One region of the Rhodococcus sp. FW305-130 genome, then DNA from elsewhere that is predicted to be linked to it. Evidence: riboswitches for the same ligand, from Rfam matches in the RefSeq annotation. Region 1 holds a riboswitch; the other holds the start of a gene.
The links. A riboswitch is a leader RNA that binds a small molecule or an ion and turns the genes downstream of it on or off. The one in region 1 is predicted to bind cyclic di-AMP.
Positions count from the first base shown of each region.

Region 2: another riboswitch for cyclic di-AMP. It lies ahead of AC3WQS_RS17800 (C40 family peptidase); the one in region 1 lies ahead of AC3WQS_RS03685 (transglycosylase family protein).

Region 1 is NZ_JBYTAP010000001.1:754,545-762,373, forward strand. Features, by position in the region: gene AC3WQS_RS03655 (LLM class flavin-dependent oxidoreductase) at 1-615, opposite strand, end outside; gene AC3WQS_RS03660 (hypothetical protein) at 833-1,144, shown strand; gene AC3WQS_RS03665 (TetR/AcrR family transcriptional regulator) at 1,199-1,849, shown strand; gene AC3WQS_RS03670 (hypothetical protein) at 2,275-2,400, opposite strand; gene AC3WQS_RS03675 (helicase-associated domain-containing protein) at 2,488-4,812, opposite strand; gene AC3WQS_RS03680 (hypothetical protein) at 4,873-5,061, shown strand; gene AC3WQS_RS03685 (transglycosylase family protein) at 5,145-5,708, opposite strand; cyclic di-AMP (ydaO/yuaA leader) riboswitch at 5,717-5,926, opposite strand; gene AC3WQS_RS03690 (YncE family protein) at 6,321-7,718, shown strand.
Region 2 is NZ_JBYTAP010000005.1:332,164-339,992, reverse strand. Features, by position in the region: gene AC3WQS_RS17805 (C40 family peptidase) at 1-778, opposite strand, end outside; gene AC3WQS_RS17800 (C40 family peptidase) at 1,103-1,660, opposite strand; cyclic di-AMP (ydaO/yuaA leader) riboswitch at 1,675-1,853, opposite strand; gene AC3WQS_RS17795 (DEDD exonuclease domain-containing protein) at 2,375-4,135, shown strand; gene AC3WQS_RS17790 (Lrp/AsnC family transcriptional regulator) at 4,214-4,489, shown strand; gene trpD (anthranilate phosphoribosyltransferase) at 4,498-5,589, opposite strand; gene AC3WQS_RS17780 (hypothetical protein) at 5,730-6,218, opposite strand; gene ctaE (aa3-type cytochrome oxidase subunit III) at 6,346-6,957, shown strand; gene qcrC (cytochrome bc1 complex diheme cytochrome c subunit) at 7,022-7,829, shown strand, end outside.

The sequences.
Region 1 (7,829 bases):
GGGTGAACTCGCCGCGAGTGAGAGCAGGGAGAGCCCGTTCTTGCCGGCGAGCACCGAACCGTTGGGGGAAATCGTCGACGCTGTCACGGTCTCGATGCCGTCCGCACGGTATGTGGGCAGCTGTGCGCGTGCGTCACGCAACGTGAACCAGTCGGTTTCCATGTTGACGACCTCGCCGCGGAGCAACGCGAGAATGGCCTCGAGCGCTTCGCCCTGGCGGCGACGCTGGTCCGACGGGTTGATGCCCATCATGTGTGCATCGAGGGGAATCTTGCCGGGGCCGGTGCCGAAGATGAGCCGTCCGCGCGTCTGCAGATCGAGCTGAGTGATGCGGTCGGCCGTGATCAGCGGGTGGTGATAGGGCAGGGACGTCACGCCTGTGCCGAACTGGATGCGCTCGGTTCGCTCTGCGGCGGCCGCGATGAACATGTCCGGGGCAGGCACGATCTCGGCGCCGGTCGAATGATGCTCACCCATCCACGCTTCTTCGAATCCGAGGTGGTCGAGGTGTGTCATGAGGTCGATGTCGCGTCTGAGTTGCAGGGCGGGATCGGCGTCGAGCGGATGGTACGGGGCGAGGAAGGCTCCGAAGCGGATGGACGATGCGGACCACACGATGACATCTCCTGTCGACAGGGGAGTGATTTGGATCACTCGCTCTGATGGAGATGTCTAACATGGATCAACTGATCCAATAAGTTGAATCTCCCGCACAGTGGGAGGTTGGTAATCACTTGTAGCTCAACGCTATCTGGCGTAATCATGTCGTCTAAGGTTGTTCCAAGTCGATCAACTGAACCAGGCATTTTGAGAAGGAGCGTTGAAAGAGGTCATGCAACTGGACGTCACAATCACCCCCACCTCCTCGACCGTCGAACTGAACGGGGTCGACGACTTCACCAGTCTCTCGGTCGTCGTAGGCGGCGACGATCAATCCGAGACTCTGAGTCGGGCATTGGAACCGTGGGGGGAACTCGAGGACGATCATGTCTGGCTCGACATTGCTCACCTGGAACAAGCCATCGCGGCCCAGGTCGGAAACGCGCAGTGGAGGCAGAAGTTCTCCGCGATGGTGGACTACGCACGCGCCCACGGCTGGGTCGATCGCGACAACAGGGTGCGAGCACACCGTGAATCACTCTGACTCCGCGGTCAGCGCTTCGGAGAAGTTCGGCGAGCCCGTGCGAAGCTCGTTCGTATGACCGACTCCCGGCAGAACCGTCAAGGCGACGTGACACGTCTGCGTTTGCTCAAAACTGCTGAACGGCTTTTCGCGACAGAGGGATTGGATGCAGTTTCGCTGCGCGCGGTCAACGCGGCGGCCGGTCTCGGACCGTCGTCCGTCCACTACCATTTCGGCACCAAGGAGGATCTGGTCGCCGCGGTGCTGTTGGACATGGGAACGTCGGTGCGAGATCAGATCAGCGCGAACGTGGACGCCCTAGCCGCCGACAAGGAGCCGCCGACGGTCGAAGCGTTGGTGCGGGCCGTCACGGCGCCATACAAGACACTGCTTCTTCGCCATCGCACGCGGGGAATGCGATGGATCAGAATCGTCACGCAGATTTCGCAGCCGCAGATGTCACGGCCGGGCCATCCAGCCCTCGAGGCGACCGAGCTGCACCTTCGCGATCATCTTCTCGACCAGGTCCGTCGTAGCTTTCCTGCTACCGATCCCGAAAGGCTCGAGACTCGCTGGGCGGTTGCCTTGATGGGCTTCCTCCAGGCGTTGAGCCGGGCGGACGATTGGAGCGGAAGCAGCAAGCCGCTCGCGCCGGAGCGACTTGCCGACTTCTACGAGGACCAGGTCGTCTTTCTGGTGGGTGGAGTGCGACAGTTATTGGGATGAGCGCCTAATTGATGCGCCTCCTATTTCTGCGCGACCACTGACTTCCGCATTTCCATTACATGAGTAATAGCTTCGGAAATTCCGGATCTATAACCGATATTCTTTTCGGAATCACCCGGAGTGGAATCAAGCTCCGATTCGAGTCTCGTTTGAATACGGTCCAGGGTGTGGATTGTTCTTTTCACGATGGTTGATTCTCTTTCTGCGGTAAATCCGAAAGAAGTATTCCGGATTGCCGAGCGTGTTCGTCGAGGACACACAGTGATGCAAGGGTCATGCCCGCTGCGTAGCCGCGCGAGCGTGCATCAGTTCCTCGACTACGTGACTTGAACAGGTTGAATGTTTCGTGCAGGTGCACGAGGGTGTCGGTGGAGGCAGGCATTGGTCAGCTTCGCAGTCAGCTCGTCTTCCTCTGGACTGTGCTGTCAGCTCCGCTTCCGCTTACGAATGAACTCGGAAGACTCCGTATTTTTCGCCCGCTTTTCCGCGCGGCGTTCCTTGATCGACTGAGCGGGTTTCTTCATGTTCTTTCCCGGCGCCTTGTCAGCCATTGTCGCTCCTCATTTTTCGAAGTGGCAATCACAAACTGACCTCGACCATACTTCATTTACAGAAAAAAGCCAGTTGCTTCTTTTCTGCTACTTTTTTCCGGAGTCGACGGGGCTGACGGAAGTAATGCGGTGCAACGTGAAACGGCGTACGGCACCACTTGCCGGGTCGAAGGCGTCCAGCTGTCCGCCGCCCACGCTGACGGGGTCGACGATGCGATGAGTCGCTACCCCCTGAGCGTCGACATAGCCGATGTTGACGCTCGAATTGTCCCGGGCCGCTGTGGCCAGTAACGCGATGGTGGCGGCATTGTTCTCCCTCGAACCGTCCGTCCGGACACCACCACGGCCCGGGGCGGACGCGCGGTCACCTGCTCGCATCGTGCGTACCAACGACGCCAATTGATCCGCCGACGGGCTCGCGGGCATTCGCGACGCCGGTCGGCTGCGACGGTTCGGTACACGCGCCCCGCGTGGGCGGAGATCGACCAACGTGCCCGAGGAGTCCTCACCTGCCGGCGCGAATCCGGCTGCGCGCAGCTCGGCCAGGACCTCGCGCAGTGGGGCCTGCGAAATCGCGACTGTGGGAGCCAAGGCGCGCAATGCCAGGGGCTCCGCCACCGCCGAAGCGAGGACCTCCGCCAGCAGTGATGCGTCCTCACATCGAATGAACGACGCCGCCACTCCGGCACGCAGTCGCCCGTGTCGACGGGCGACATCGTCGATCAGATACGAAAGTGATTGGGGAACAGGCGTCTTCGATTTCGAGGCGAACATCGCATGCAGTTCGGTGGCCGTCAGACCGGCGTCGAGCGCACGACGCACGCTGTCCTCGCTGATGCGGTACATGGACGCCGATCCTGCCGACTCGATGTCCGCGACCAGGCTCACCTGCTCGAGCAGGTCCGGTACGAGCGGGCCGGGCGCAACCAGAGTCAGATCTGCCTGGACCAGGATGTAGTCGATGGGCTCGGGTAGCGCGGACTGCATTTCGGCTTCGGCGTGCCCGCCGTGCAGCAAAGCTCGTCCAGGTGACGACAACGCGCCGCGGGCCACCAGTCCGAGCGCGGCGGCCTCGTCCAGAGTCCGCTCGATTGCGAACGTCCGTAGGCGCCCGCTCCATCGCGGGCGTCGCCACGCCAGTAGTCGACTTACCTCGACGGCCGATGCAGTCTGGCCACTGTCGAGTTCGGAGAGTAGTCCCAGAATGGCCTGGCGATCGCGCGGAGCCGCCGGGGCCCGGCCTTCCTCGGACAGCGCCGCGATGGGCTTGTCGGTGGAATCCCTCAGCCCGATCATCCACGGAACTCGCGGTACGTCGACCCAGGCGGACGCCAGCACCTCCCACCGACGAGCTGTGGACGCGTTGAGCCAGCCGTCGACGGCGAGTGTGGGCGTCCAGTATTCGTCCGCGTTGTCCGAGACCGGCGCCGGGTCGGGCGTTCCACTGGCGATGAGTCCGGCTGCCGAGAGCAATTCGACGAGCAGGCTCACTCGCGCTTCGTCGAGATCGGCCGTCTTGGCCACGCGTCGTAGTTCTCGAACACCGAGTCCACCGGCTCGCAGTGCTGGGGCCGGTGCTGCGCCCAGAACAGCGATCACGCTCTCGCATTGGCGTACCAACTCGAGCGCCTCGCCGGCCGCTGAGGCGTTCACGTCCGCGGGTTTGAGTTTGTCGCCCCCGATGACGGGTGCGGTCAGCGTCGTCGGATCGAAAACCGGCTCGCCGCGGATGACCTGACGAACCGTCGCCGGAAGCTCGACGGTCTGCTCGTCGAGCCACCGCAGCAGGCCGGCCGCCAGCAGTCGCTGAACCGGGCGCTCAGGCGGCGTTCCGGGGGCGGCGTCGCGGGTGCGACCGATCGGGCTGGAGTTGGCGAGAGTCTCGAGGAGATCCCGCTCGCGGGTGTCCAGAGCGTCGAGGGCTGCCGAGATCTCGGTCTCGGTCATCGCCTCGGCAGGTTCGAGGGCTCGCCCCACACGCCACGGAATCATCCCGATGACTGCCGGGACGACGCTGATGGAATCGACACCCCAGACGAGGGCGGACGCACGCATCTTCGACAGTGACTTGTCGACGGCCTTCTTGGTGACCTTGCCCTTGCCGGTCAGGGCGCGTTCGGCGATTGCACTGTTGAGCTCCGCCCGCGTCATCGGAGTTTCCTCGGCGCCAGCCAGTGCCAACAATTCGAGAAGACCGAAATCGAGGGTGTCGAGTTCGTCCGCCGCTCGGCTGACCGACGCGCGTTGCTGCGCCCGACCACTGAGAACCACCATCGTGCTCGGCGGCGGTACGGCCAGATCGGGGCGCAGACGCAGCAACTCCGTCAACTCGGCGTCACTGCGCGCCGAGAGCCAATCGGTCAGACTTTCGGCTGCGGAACTGCCCGCCGGGGTGCCACGTGTTTCGGTCATCAGGTATCAGATTAGAGACCTGGTCTGTACGGCGTAACGGCGTCCTGTCAAAATGACTTCGTGGCCAACAATTCGAAGCAACACTATGTAGATCCAGGATGGCCGGAAACTGCAGACGGAGATCACGCAGTGACCGAATTGTCATCGACCCGCGCAGGTGGACTTTCACCCTTCGGCGAGGACACCACCTTTCCGGTTCCGGTGGAGTCACTTCCTTACGTACACCCGCACACCGTCATCAACCGATAACAACTCGACACGAAGAAGGCCCGCACCGATTCGGTGCGGGCCTTCTTGATGTTCGAGCGTCCGAGCGGACAGTCTTACCGGTGTTACTTGAGGAACGTCTTCGCGGTGTCGGCGACTGCGAGGATCTGCGGGTCGACCGGGATGCCGTTGGCCTTGGCGAACGCGATTGCCTGATCGATGGCGTCAGCGACCGGGTGTGCAACGGTCTGAGCGACCTGCTGTGCCGGAGCCGGAGCTGCCTGAGGAGCCGTGGTGGCCGGAGCGGAACGCTCGGTGGCGCCGCTGCTCAGTCCGAGGCTGGAGGAGCAGGACGGCCATGCGCCCCAACCCTGGTTTGCGAGAACACGCTCGGCAACAACGATCTGCTGCTCGCGGGTGGCCTGGTTTGCGGTGGCTGCGTACTGTCCGCCGCCGTGTGCGTTCCACGTGCTGGGGGAGAACTGCAGTCCGCCCTGGTAACCGTTGCCGGTGTTGATGGCCCAGTTTCCGCCGGCCTCACACTGGGCGAGACGATCCCAGTCGGAGTCGGGGGCAGCGCTTGCGGTTCCGGTGGCTGCAATTCCTGCTACGCCCATGATGGCGCCGGTGACGGCGACCTTGGCGACAGTGCGACCGGTGGTGGTGGGCTTGCGATGGCGTCCGCTCATGATGGTCGAAATCCTCTCCACACGCGCCTGCGAGGTCAGCTGTCGGGTTCGGGCTGAGAGGTCGCCCGGCCTCGCCTTTCCTGGCTGGAAAGGGTCTGGCTTCACCCCAAGATTCGGTCTTGCGATCGAACCGGTGTCCACTGGAGAACTTTTCTGTTCTCACAGAGGACTTTGGGTCCCCCGTCCTCGTCCCTGGAATGCTCTGTCGGAAGTCCGGTACCCGCGGGACAAGGCTTGGCGCGGCGGGCCGGAGGTGGCCGAGTTTCCCGGCCGAAAACGACGGTAACGGCTCGAGTCTCTCGTGTCACCATTTGATAACGCGGCGTGGCGAAGGACGTACAACGCGTCACACAAAGCGCAGGAGACTCTTCCCAGGTAGGTGGGGGTGCCTGAGTGAATGTCCGGTTGTGTCCGTTCCGTTATCCACCCGTAATGTGAGCAAGGTCACACGTTATGTGGAAATGGAATTCCGGCCGAGTGAGAGGTGCGCCGATCCAGGTCGAAGATGTGTCCTGTGTCTCAACATCGAGATTGAAACTTAGGTTAGGTTTGCCTGACTTGCCCCGAATGGGCAGGGTTCGCAGAGTCTTCCAAAGAAGTAGGGCACCCCTCATGAAACTGCAATACCGTCGGCGTGCGGTCACCGCGTCACTCGCCGTCGCCGCTGCTGCTGTCGGCCTGGCCGTCACTGCTCCCGCTGCACACGCCTCACCCGAGGATCCGACACACGGTGTTGTCGGAAGCTATTCCGCAACCCAGCCCGGCGACATCGTCGTCGACTCGGCAACCCACCGCGGATACATCACGCAGTACGGCGGACCGACCAGCTCGTTGTCCGTCGTCGACACGAACACCGGCAAGTCCGTCGGCACCATCGACGGTGTCGTCGGTTACCCGTCGGCACTTGCCGTGGACTCGGACCTCGGACGCGCATACGTGTCCTCCTCCTACGGCGGCGCGATCTCGATTGTCGACACGAAGACCGGCAAGGTCGAAAAGACGGTCACGCTGAGCGAGAAGAACCCCGACGGCTCGCGGCCGCAGATCAACGATGTCGTCGTCGACCCCACAACACACCGCGCGTACTTCTCGGACTACAAGTCCGGCAACATCCGAGTCGTCGACCCCAACGCCGCCGACGCCGTGTCGAGCATTCTGGTCGACAAGTCGGCAACGCCGACCAAGCTCGCCTTCGACAGTGTCCGCGGCTTTCTCTACATCGCGGACACCAACTTCTTCGACGAGAATTACGGCCGCACGCTGTGGCAGGCGGACGTACGCAAGGGCGGAGCACTCAAGTCGATCGTGCGTGCCGACAACCTCTACCCGGTCGACGTCGATGTCGACACGAACACCGGCAACATCTACATGACCGACACCCGGGCAACCAACCTGTGGGCGATCACCCCGGCCGGCGCGGTTCTGTCGAAGACCACGCTGTCTCCGACCGCGATTCCCAACGGCGTGGTCGTCGACGCTGCTGCAGGCATTGCATATGTCGCGGACGTCATGAACGGACACCTGTGGTCGGTCGATCTGACGACCCGCGCCACCACCGCTCTGACCGATACCAAGGTTCCGGCACTGGAGAAGGTCAAAAACCTCGCGCTCGACACCTCGACCGGCGCCATCGCGTCGACGACCAACGGGGGCAAGGTGACCGTCGTTGCTGCGTACCCGCTACCCGCGACCGTTGAACTGCCTGCCGCTCAGGTCGGTAAGGCGTATTCGCAGAAGCTCACTGCCGCTGATACCCGGGCAACCTTTGCGCTCACCAACGGTGCTCTGCCCGGCGGACTGACCCTCGCACAGGACGGCACCATCTCGGGAACCCCCACGGCCGTCGGCAGCGTCACCGTCGAGATCACTGCGAAGAGCGTGCTTTCGCGCGCTTCGAGTGTGACCATCGTGGTCTCCGAGGGTCCGGTCGGCCCCGTTGATCCGGGCAACCCGGGAACGGGTACCGGTTCGCTCGGTAACCTCCCCGGACTCGGTAGCCTCGGCCGCTGATCCGACCTGATACGAGAGAACCCGACCACAGCACCTGCAGTGGTCGGGTTCTTCTGTCTCCGGGCCCGCTTACGCGTAATTGACGCGGTCCACGGCTATGCGTAATTGACG
Region 2 (7,829 bases), on a different contig from region 1:
CGGTCGCGCCCCAGACATACGGGTCACCGATCCGCGTGAGGCCTGCCTGCAGAGCAGCAGCACCCGAACCAGGCGTCAAGTTAGCTAGAATTTTGCTGAGATCGACGTCCGGCGGGAATGGCGTACCGCTCAGTTGGTTACGCTCGTCGTCGGTGAGGCTCTGGAAAGCTTTGGTCACGTCGGCGATCTGCGTCTGCAGTTCACTCTGCTTGCGCTGCAAATCGTCACTGAGTGCGCGGGCTTGATCGGCGGCGGTCCGCGCTTCTTCGGCCGAACGCTTCGATGCTTCCGAGGCGGCACGCGCTTCGGCAGTGGCTTGGTTGAACTGTGAGACCTGCACTGCCGCGTCGTTGGAAATCACGTCCAGCGCGGACATCTGATCGAGCAACTGCTGCGGCGAGTCGCTCACCATCAACGCAAAGAGGCGATTGGTCCGCGCACCCTGGTAATTCGCTGTGGCAATACGGTTTACCGCCGGAGCGAACTCGGCGACACGTGCCGAAGCCGCGTCGAGAAGACCCTGATCGGCTGCCGAACGCGCGTCCGCATCATTCGCGACCGCCAGCTTCGCGTCGAGGTCGATCTGTGCGTTGTGCAGCGCTTCGTTGGTCTGCTCGGATACCCGGGAGAGTTCACCGAGCTTGTCGAGCGCCTCGGTGGGGTTGGTGATGACGGGGTCGGCACCGGCCTGCATCGAAGGCCCTGCGACGAGTCCGAACGCCAGCACTCCCACTGCCAATGCGGCGCGTACTCGACTGTTGTTTTTCGATGAAACCACGGAATGCAACTCTCCGTCTCGGTGAAGCGACGTCGACCGGGACCGGTCGACGATCTGTTAGCTGGCTGTCAACTATCCACAGTACCTGTCTCGGCCGCGCAATGTCTCGATAAGGTTACGGAACGGCATACGTTTGTGTCTACTCGCCGGTAGGCGTGTCGGGGTGAAGTACCGGGCGAATTGTCGCGAAACGAAAATGTGGGCCTCGAATCAAAGATTCGAGGCCCACATTCGAAGATCCGGAGCTCCCCCGAGCTCCGCCGCCTTGCAGCGGCGGATCGTTCCGACCGTCTACCGGAGACAGCCGTCGAGCGTGTTCAGAAATCAGTAACGGCGAGCACCGTCGTACGGCATCGAGGACACCGGTGCGAGCTTCACGGGCTGACCAGCGGTCGACGCGTGGATGACATTGCCGTTGCCGGCGTAGATGCCCGAGTGCGATCCGCCGTAGAAGGAGATCACGTCGCCGACCTGAAGATCGGACTGTGAAACGGCAACGCCGGCTGCGGCCTGGTCGTAGCTCGTGCGAGGCAGGTTCAGACCAGCCTGCTTGTATGCCCACTGGACCAGACCGGAGCAGTCGAATGCGTCCGGGCCCGATGCGCCGTACACGTACGGGGAGCCCAGCTTGCTCTCTGCGGCGCGAACTGCCTGCTCACCAACACTGGAGATGGGAGCGGCCGGAGCGGCCGGTGCGATGTCGGTGATGCCCGGGATGACCGGCAACTGAGGAATAGAAACGCCCGGAACCTCGAAGGTGCCGACGCCGGGGATGGTGATGGGGTCTGCCGAGGCAGGTGCAGCGGTTGCGGCAAATGCTCCGACTGCGAGCGCGCCGGCTACTGCCAACTGCGCTGAACGCTTGAAACTCTGTGACGCCACTTAAGGGGTGCTCCATTTCTTCCATTCATCCGCCGACCGAGTTAGCTGACGGGTTCGGGCTGGGAAGATCAGCCCTACCCGCGTGGTCCGCAGCGATCATGCGTGCTGCACCCCAGGCGGGATTCACCCCAGTGGAAACTTGGGTTCCCGGTTCGGGTTCCTCGCGGAGATCCCGATTAGGCGGTTCCTGACGATGCCGGTCCTGTTTGGTCCGGCAAGACTTCGTTAGGTCTCAGGAAGGTTACGAAATGATCGCGACGATGTCGACCGCTTCGTGACAATCGCGCCCGATTCGCCGGAAATCATGCTGCCGCGCCCGCGATACGCCGGACGGGTCACGAAGAGATAACAACAGGTCTGTTCGGCGAGGCTCACCTGGCCCGCAAACCTGCGCTTCCTACCCACTGGCAAGGGTCACCAAACCCGACAATCCGATCTTCCATGCAGTTCAACGCCGATTACTTGAAACTAGAACCCGTTTCGATCAATCAGGCGGTTTCGGCGACTGATCGCCGTAGCAACACCCTCACGAATCGCCCTACCGGTAAGTAGGTAGGAGTCCGCATTCGCGAGTTCCCACCGCAAGTGTGATCCTCGTCTCTCGTACTTTTGTCGGGGGTCAATCCGTTGCTTTCCCAATGGAAGTCGGAGTGAGCCGGGTTCCGCGTATGCAATCTCGAATTCGTGTCGGGGGGTCCTTCTACTGTCTGCGGTGTGAGTCCCGCCTCGGCCCGAGAATTTCCGTCTCCGTCCCCGTTCTCCGACGGGGAGAAGTTCGACGTCGGGCGGCAACTGAGCTTCGACGAGCTGGACACACCGCTGAGCGAAACGACGTTCGTCGTCGTCGACCTCGAGACCACAGGTGGAAGCGCCGACCAGGACTCCATCACCGAGATCGGCGCCGTCAAGATCCGCGGTGGCGAAGTGCTCGGTGAAATGGCAACACTCGTCGATCCCGGCCGATCGATTCCGCCGTACATCGTCGAACTGACCGGAATCACCACCGCCATGCTGATCGGCGCACCTCCCATCGAACGTGTCCTACCCGCTTTTCTCGAATTCGCCGAGGGCGCGGTGCTGGTGGCACACAACGCGCCCTTCGACATCGGCTTCCTGAAAGCAGCGGCGTCACGCAGCGCACGCCCGTGGCCGGCGTTCCGTGTGCTGTGCACTGTGAAGCTCGCCAGGCGCGTGCTCACCCGCGACGAGGCGCCTTCGGTCAAACTCTCCGCACTCGCCCATCTCTTCCAGGTGACCACCCAACCGACGCACCGCGCGCTCGACGACGCGCGTGCGACCGTCGACGTCCTACACGGGTTGATCGACAGAGTCGGGAACCAAGGCGTCCACAGTTACAGCGAACTCGTCGACTACCTGCCCAACATTTCCTCACATCAGCGGGCCAAACGGTCCTTCGCCGCAAACCTGCCGCGAAGCCCGGGTGTCTACCTTTTCCGAGGCCCTTCGGACGAAGCCCTCTATATAGGAACTGCTACCGACCTTCGACGCCGCGTCCGCAACTACTTCACCGGTTCGGAGACCCGCGGCAGGATGAAGGAAATGGTCGCGCTCGCCACCCGCGTCGACCATGTCGAGTGCGCCCATGCGCTCGAGGCAGGGGTGCGTGAACTACGACTACTGAGCGCGCATGCACCCCCGTACAACCGTCGCTCCAAATTCCCCAAAAGAGGATGGTGGATCACTCTCACCGACGAGGCGTTTCCCAGACTGTCCGTGGTTCGCACGCCTACGGCCGATTCGATCGGCCCGTTCACCTCTCGCGGCGACGCAGTAGAAGTCGCCGACACCGTCGCAGAGTTCAGCCGCCTACGCACGTGCACCAAACGTCTCGGGCGCGGCGCCGTTCACGGCCCTGACTGCCCCGCTCGCGAACTGGGGGCGTGTCCCGCCTCCTGGGCACCGGAACTCACTGCGCAGGACTACGCGGCCGCCCCTGAGACTGTGCGTGGATTCTTCCGGGGAACCAACGACGCTCCCCTCCAACAAATGCAGGCGCGAATAGACGAGCTGTCCGAACACGCGTTGTTCGAGAATGCTGCTCGTCTGCGTGACCGAACGGTCGCAGTCTCTACCGCAGTGCGGCGCACTCAGCGACTTGCAGCAGTCGCGGCGATCGAACAACTGATTCTCGCCCGTCCCACCGGGGACGGCGGCTGGGAGCTGTCGGTGATCCGTTCCGGACGTCTCGCGTCCGCCGGGCTCGCCAGACGTGGAACTCACCCGATGCCCGTCGTCGACGCCATCACCGCGGCAGCCGAAACCGTCCTACCGGACGACGCACCGTTCCGCGGCGCGTCACCCGAAGAACTGGGCCTGATCGCACGGTGGCTCGCATCGGACGGTGTCCGAATCGTGTCGGCGACATCCGGCTACGTCGAACCTGCGGGCGGCGCCGGCAAGTGGGAAGCCTGGTGCCGACTCGCGCGGGCCGGTACCGAATCCGAACATCGATGACGTAACGACGGAGCGGCACCCCTAAGCTCGATCGAAACCACCGGGTCATCACAACCCACCGGGAAATCGAGGAGAGAAATGATCAACGCCATCGTCATGATTCACGCCGAGTCCGCTCGGATCCCGGAAACCGCGCAGGCCGTCGCCGACCTGTCCGGAGTGACGGAGGTCTACTCGTGCGCAGGTGACGTCGACTTGATCGCCATCGTGAAGGTACGTGACCACGCCCAGATCGCCGACGTGGTCACCGGAGGAATCAACAAGGTGCCCGGCGTTCTCCGAACCGCCACACACATCGCCTTCCAGTCATTCTCCAGCGCAGACGTCGAGGCCGGTTTCTCGCTGGGCGAGTAGCTCGTCGATCAGGCTTGGTCGGCCAGTTCGGCGGTGAGTGCCGCCCACTTGTGAAGCAGTTCAGCGCCGGCGCCGCTGTCGATCGCGGCAGCGGCTGCAGTCATCCCGGCGGAGATCGCACCCTCGAGATCGTCACCGACACCGTTGAACGCCGCGATGGCCGCTCCCGCGTTCAGCAAGACCGCGTCCCGGACCGGCCCCTTCTGTCCGGAAAGCAGCGTTCGGGCGACGGTGGCGTTGAATTCGGCGTCTCCTCCGCGCAACTCTTCGAGAGGAACGCGGTCGATTCCGAGGTCGCGCGGATCCAGCGTGACAGTTCGCACACTTCCACCGCCGACGATGTGAACCGTCGAAGTCGTCGATGTGGTCAGTTCGTCGAGTCCGTCGTCTCCACGCACCACCAACGCCGAATTACCGCGCTGCGCAAGGACTCCCGCGACGACCGAGATCAGCTTCGGAAATGCGCACCCGATCAGCCCGGCACGCGGACGAGCCGGATTGGTCAGTGGACCGAGCACGTTGAATGCCGTCGGGATGCCGATTTCCTTGCGAGGCACCGCCGCAAAGCGCAGTGCGGGATGGAAGACCGGCGCGAAACAAAAGCCGATGCCGACCTCTTCGACGCACCTCGCAACCTGCTCCGGGCCGAGGTTGATGCGAACGCCGAGCGCCTCGAGCACGTCTGCGCCACCGCTCTTGGACGAAGCAGCGCGGTTGCCGTGCTTGACAACTCGCACACCGGACGCGGCAACCACGATCGAGGCCATCGTCGAGATGTTGACCGTGTTGGAGCGGTCGCCACCCGTGCCGACGATGTCGACCACGTCGGAATCGACCGGCACGCGCCGGGAGTGTTCGAGCATCGCGCCGGCGAGCCCTTCCAACTCCGCGGGGGTTTCGCCCTTCATCTTCAGCCCGACGCCGAAAGCGGCGATCTGAGCGGAAGTGGCATTGTCCGACATGATCTCGCCCATCGCCCACCGACTGTCGGCTTCCGACAGATCACTGCCGTCCGTGAGCAGACCGAGAATCATCGGCCACGACCGCACCACTGCACTCGAATCGACGTTCACGGCGTTGGATGCGTCGGTGCCGGCCATAGTGCCTTGGTCCCCTTGTCGTTCATGTGGGCTGGATTTCGAGCTGTCGTTTCGTGCTGTCGTTTCGTGCTGCCATTTTGTGCTGCCGATGACCCTCGCAGCCTAGTCAGTGAGGTAGCAAGGAAACCGAATAGGGCCGCTCAGGTCTTTCGGCGACCGCGTTTGGGCGTCGCCTCCGCAAGAATCGGGGGCTGGAGCGCGTCCCACCCGGCGACGGAACCACCGAGTCGCTGCGCCAGACCGGCCATTCGTGATCGCTCCTGGGAGCAATGCAGGGCGTCAAGGATTTGGACACGCTCGAAGATGACGCGAACCGAATTCTCGACCGCCTGAGTCACGTCCTCGGGCCGACTCGCGCCTCGCACATATCCGTCCTGAGCGACGATGTTCTCGGCATCGGCAACCGAGTCGTCCGGCAGGTCGAGATGGTGCCGCAGAACCACTTCGGACTCCGCCCGAAACTCCGGCTCGGTGGAGCCGGCACGTTCGAGAGCGGTCGAACTCGCCTCGGCGTCGTCGAAGCCCTCGGCAACGACGACCAGATCCGACCGCCCCGCGTCGAGCGGCGTCGGAATCTTCGTGCCGAAAATTCTCAGGAACCACGGTCTACTCTTGTGTGTAGCTGCCATCGCGCCAGCATATTCCGACCACGCCACCAGCGCGTTCGCCGCCCGATCCCGCGAACTCGAGCCGAGCGACGCGCCGATGGTGGACCCGAGTGGTCGTCTCTTACGACGAAGCGTCATACTTCTGTCTGTGACGAGCGCAGTAGGGACTTCAGGATCGGCAATCACCCAACGCGTGCACTCGCTGAACCGGCCGAATATGGTCAGCGTTGGCACCATCGTGTGGTTGTCAAGTGAGCTCATGTTCTTCGCAGGGCTCTTTGCCATGTACTTCGTGGCACGAGCTCAGGCGAACGGAAATTGGCCGCCGGAGCCAACCGAATTGAACCTGTATCTGGCCGTGCCGGTGACCTTGGTGCTTATCGCATCTTCGTTCACCTGCCAGATGGGTGTCTTCGCGGCTGAGCGTGGCGACGTCTTCGGACTTCGTCGCTGGTACACCATCACCTTGATCATGGGGGCGTTCTTCGTCTCCGGCCAGGGTTACGAGTACTACCACCTTGTGCACGAGGGCACCACGATTTCGAGCAGCGTGTACGGCTCGGTGTTCTACATGACCACCGGCTTCCACGGTCTGCACGTCATCGGCGGTCTCATCGCCTTCGTCTTCTTGATCGCACGAACCCGGGTCAGCAAGTTCACGCCCGCCCAGGCCACCGCCGCGATCGTTGTTTCGTACTACTGGCACTTTGTCGACATCGTGTGGATCGCGCTGTTTGCCACGATTTATTTCATCCGTTAATCAGCTGTACGCCCCAGGCAGCCCCTGACGTCCAGTTCCGTCCCGACATACCAAAGGGATACAGATGAGTTCATCCCCCCCTCCCGCATCCGATAACTCAGCGAATGCCGCGAAGTCGCGTCGCCAGCGGAAAATCCGCCGGCGCGTTACCGGCGCGCTCGTATTGATGATGGGATTGATCAGCGCAGGTTTCCTCGCTTCGGCGTTGACACCAGCTCCGCAGGTTGCGACCGCCAGCGACGATTCAGCAGCCCTGATTCGTGAAGGCAAGCAGCTCTACGACACGTCATGCATCACGTGCCACGGCGCGAACTTGCAGGGCGTGCAGGACCGCGGTCCCAGCCTCATCGGCGTCGGCGAAGCAGCCGTGTACTTCCAGGTCTCCTCTGGTCGTATGCCCGCAGCTCGCAACGAGGCCCAGGCTGCACGCAAGGACCCCAAGTTCGATGCTGCGCAGACCGACGCCCTCGGCGCTTTCATCCAGGCCAACGGCGGCGGCCCGACGCTCATCCGCGACGAGAACGGCGAAATCGCCCAGTCCTCGCTGCGCGGTGGCGACATCGGACGCGGCAGTGAGCTCTTCCGGCTCAACTGCGCGTCGTGCCACAACTTCACCGGCCGCGGTGGCGCACTGTCCTCGGGCAAGTACGCCCCGGTCCTGGATCCGGCCAGCGAGCAGCAGATCTACGCTGCCATGGTTACCGGCCCCCAGAACATGCCGAAGTTCTCGGATCGTCAGCTGACGATCGAGGAGAAGAAGGACATCATCGCCTACGTCAAGTCGTCGGGCGAGTCGAAGGACCCCGGTGGGTACGGGCTCGGTGGCCTCGGTCCGGCCTCTGAGGGTCTCGCCATGTGGGCCGTCGGAATCA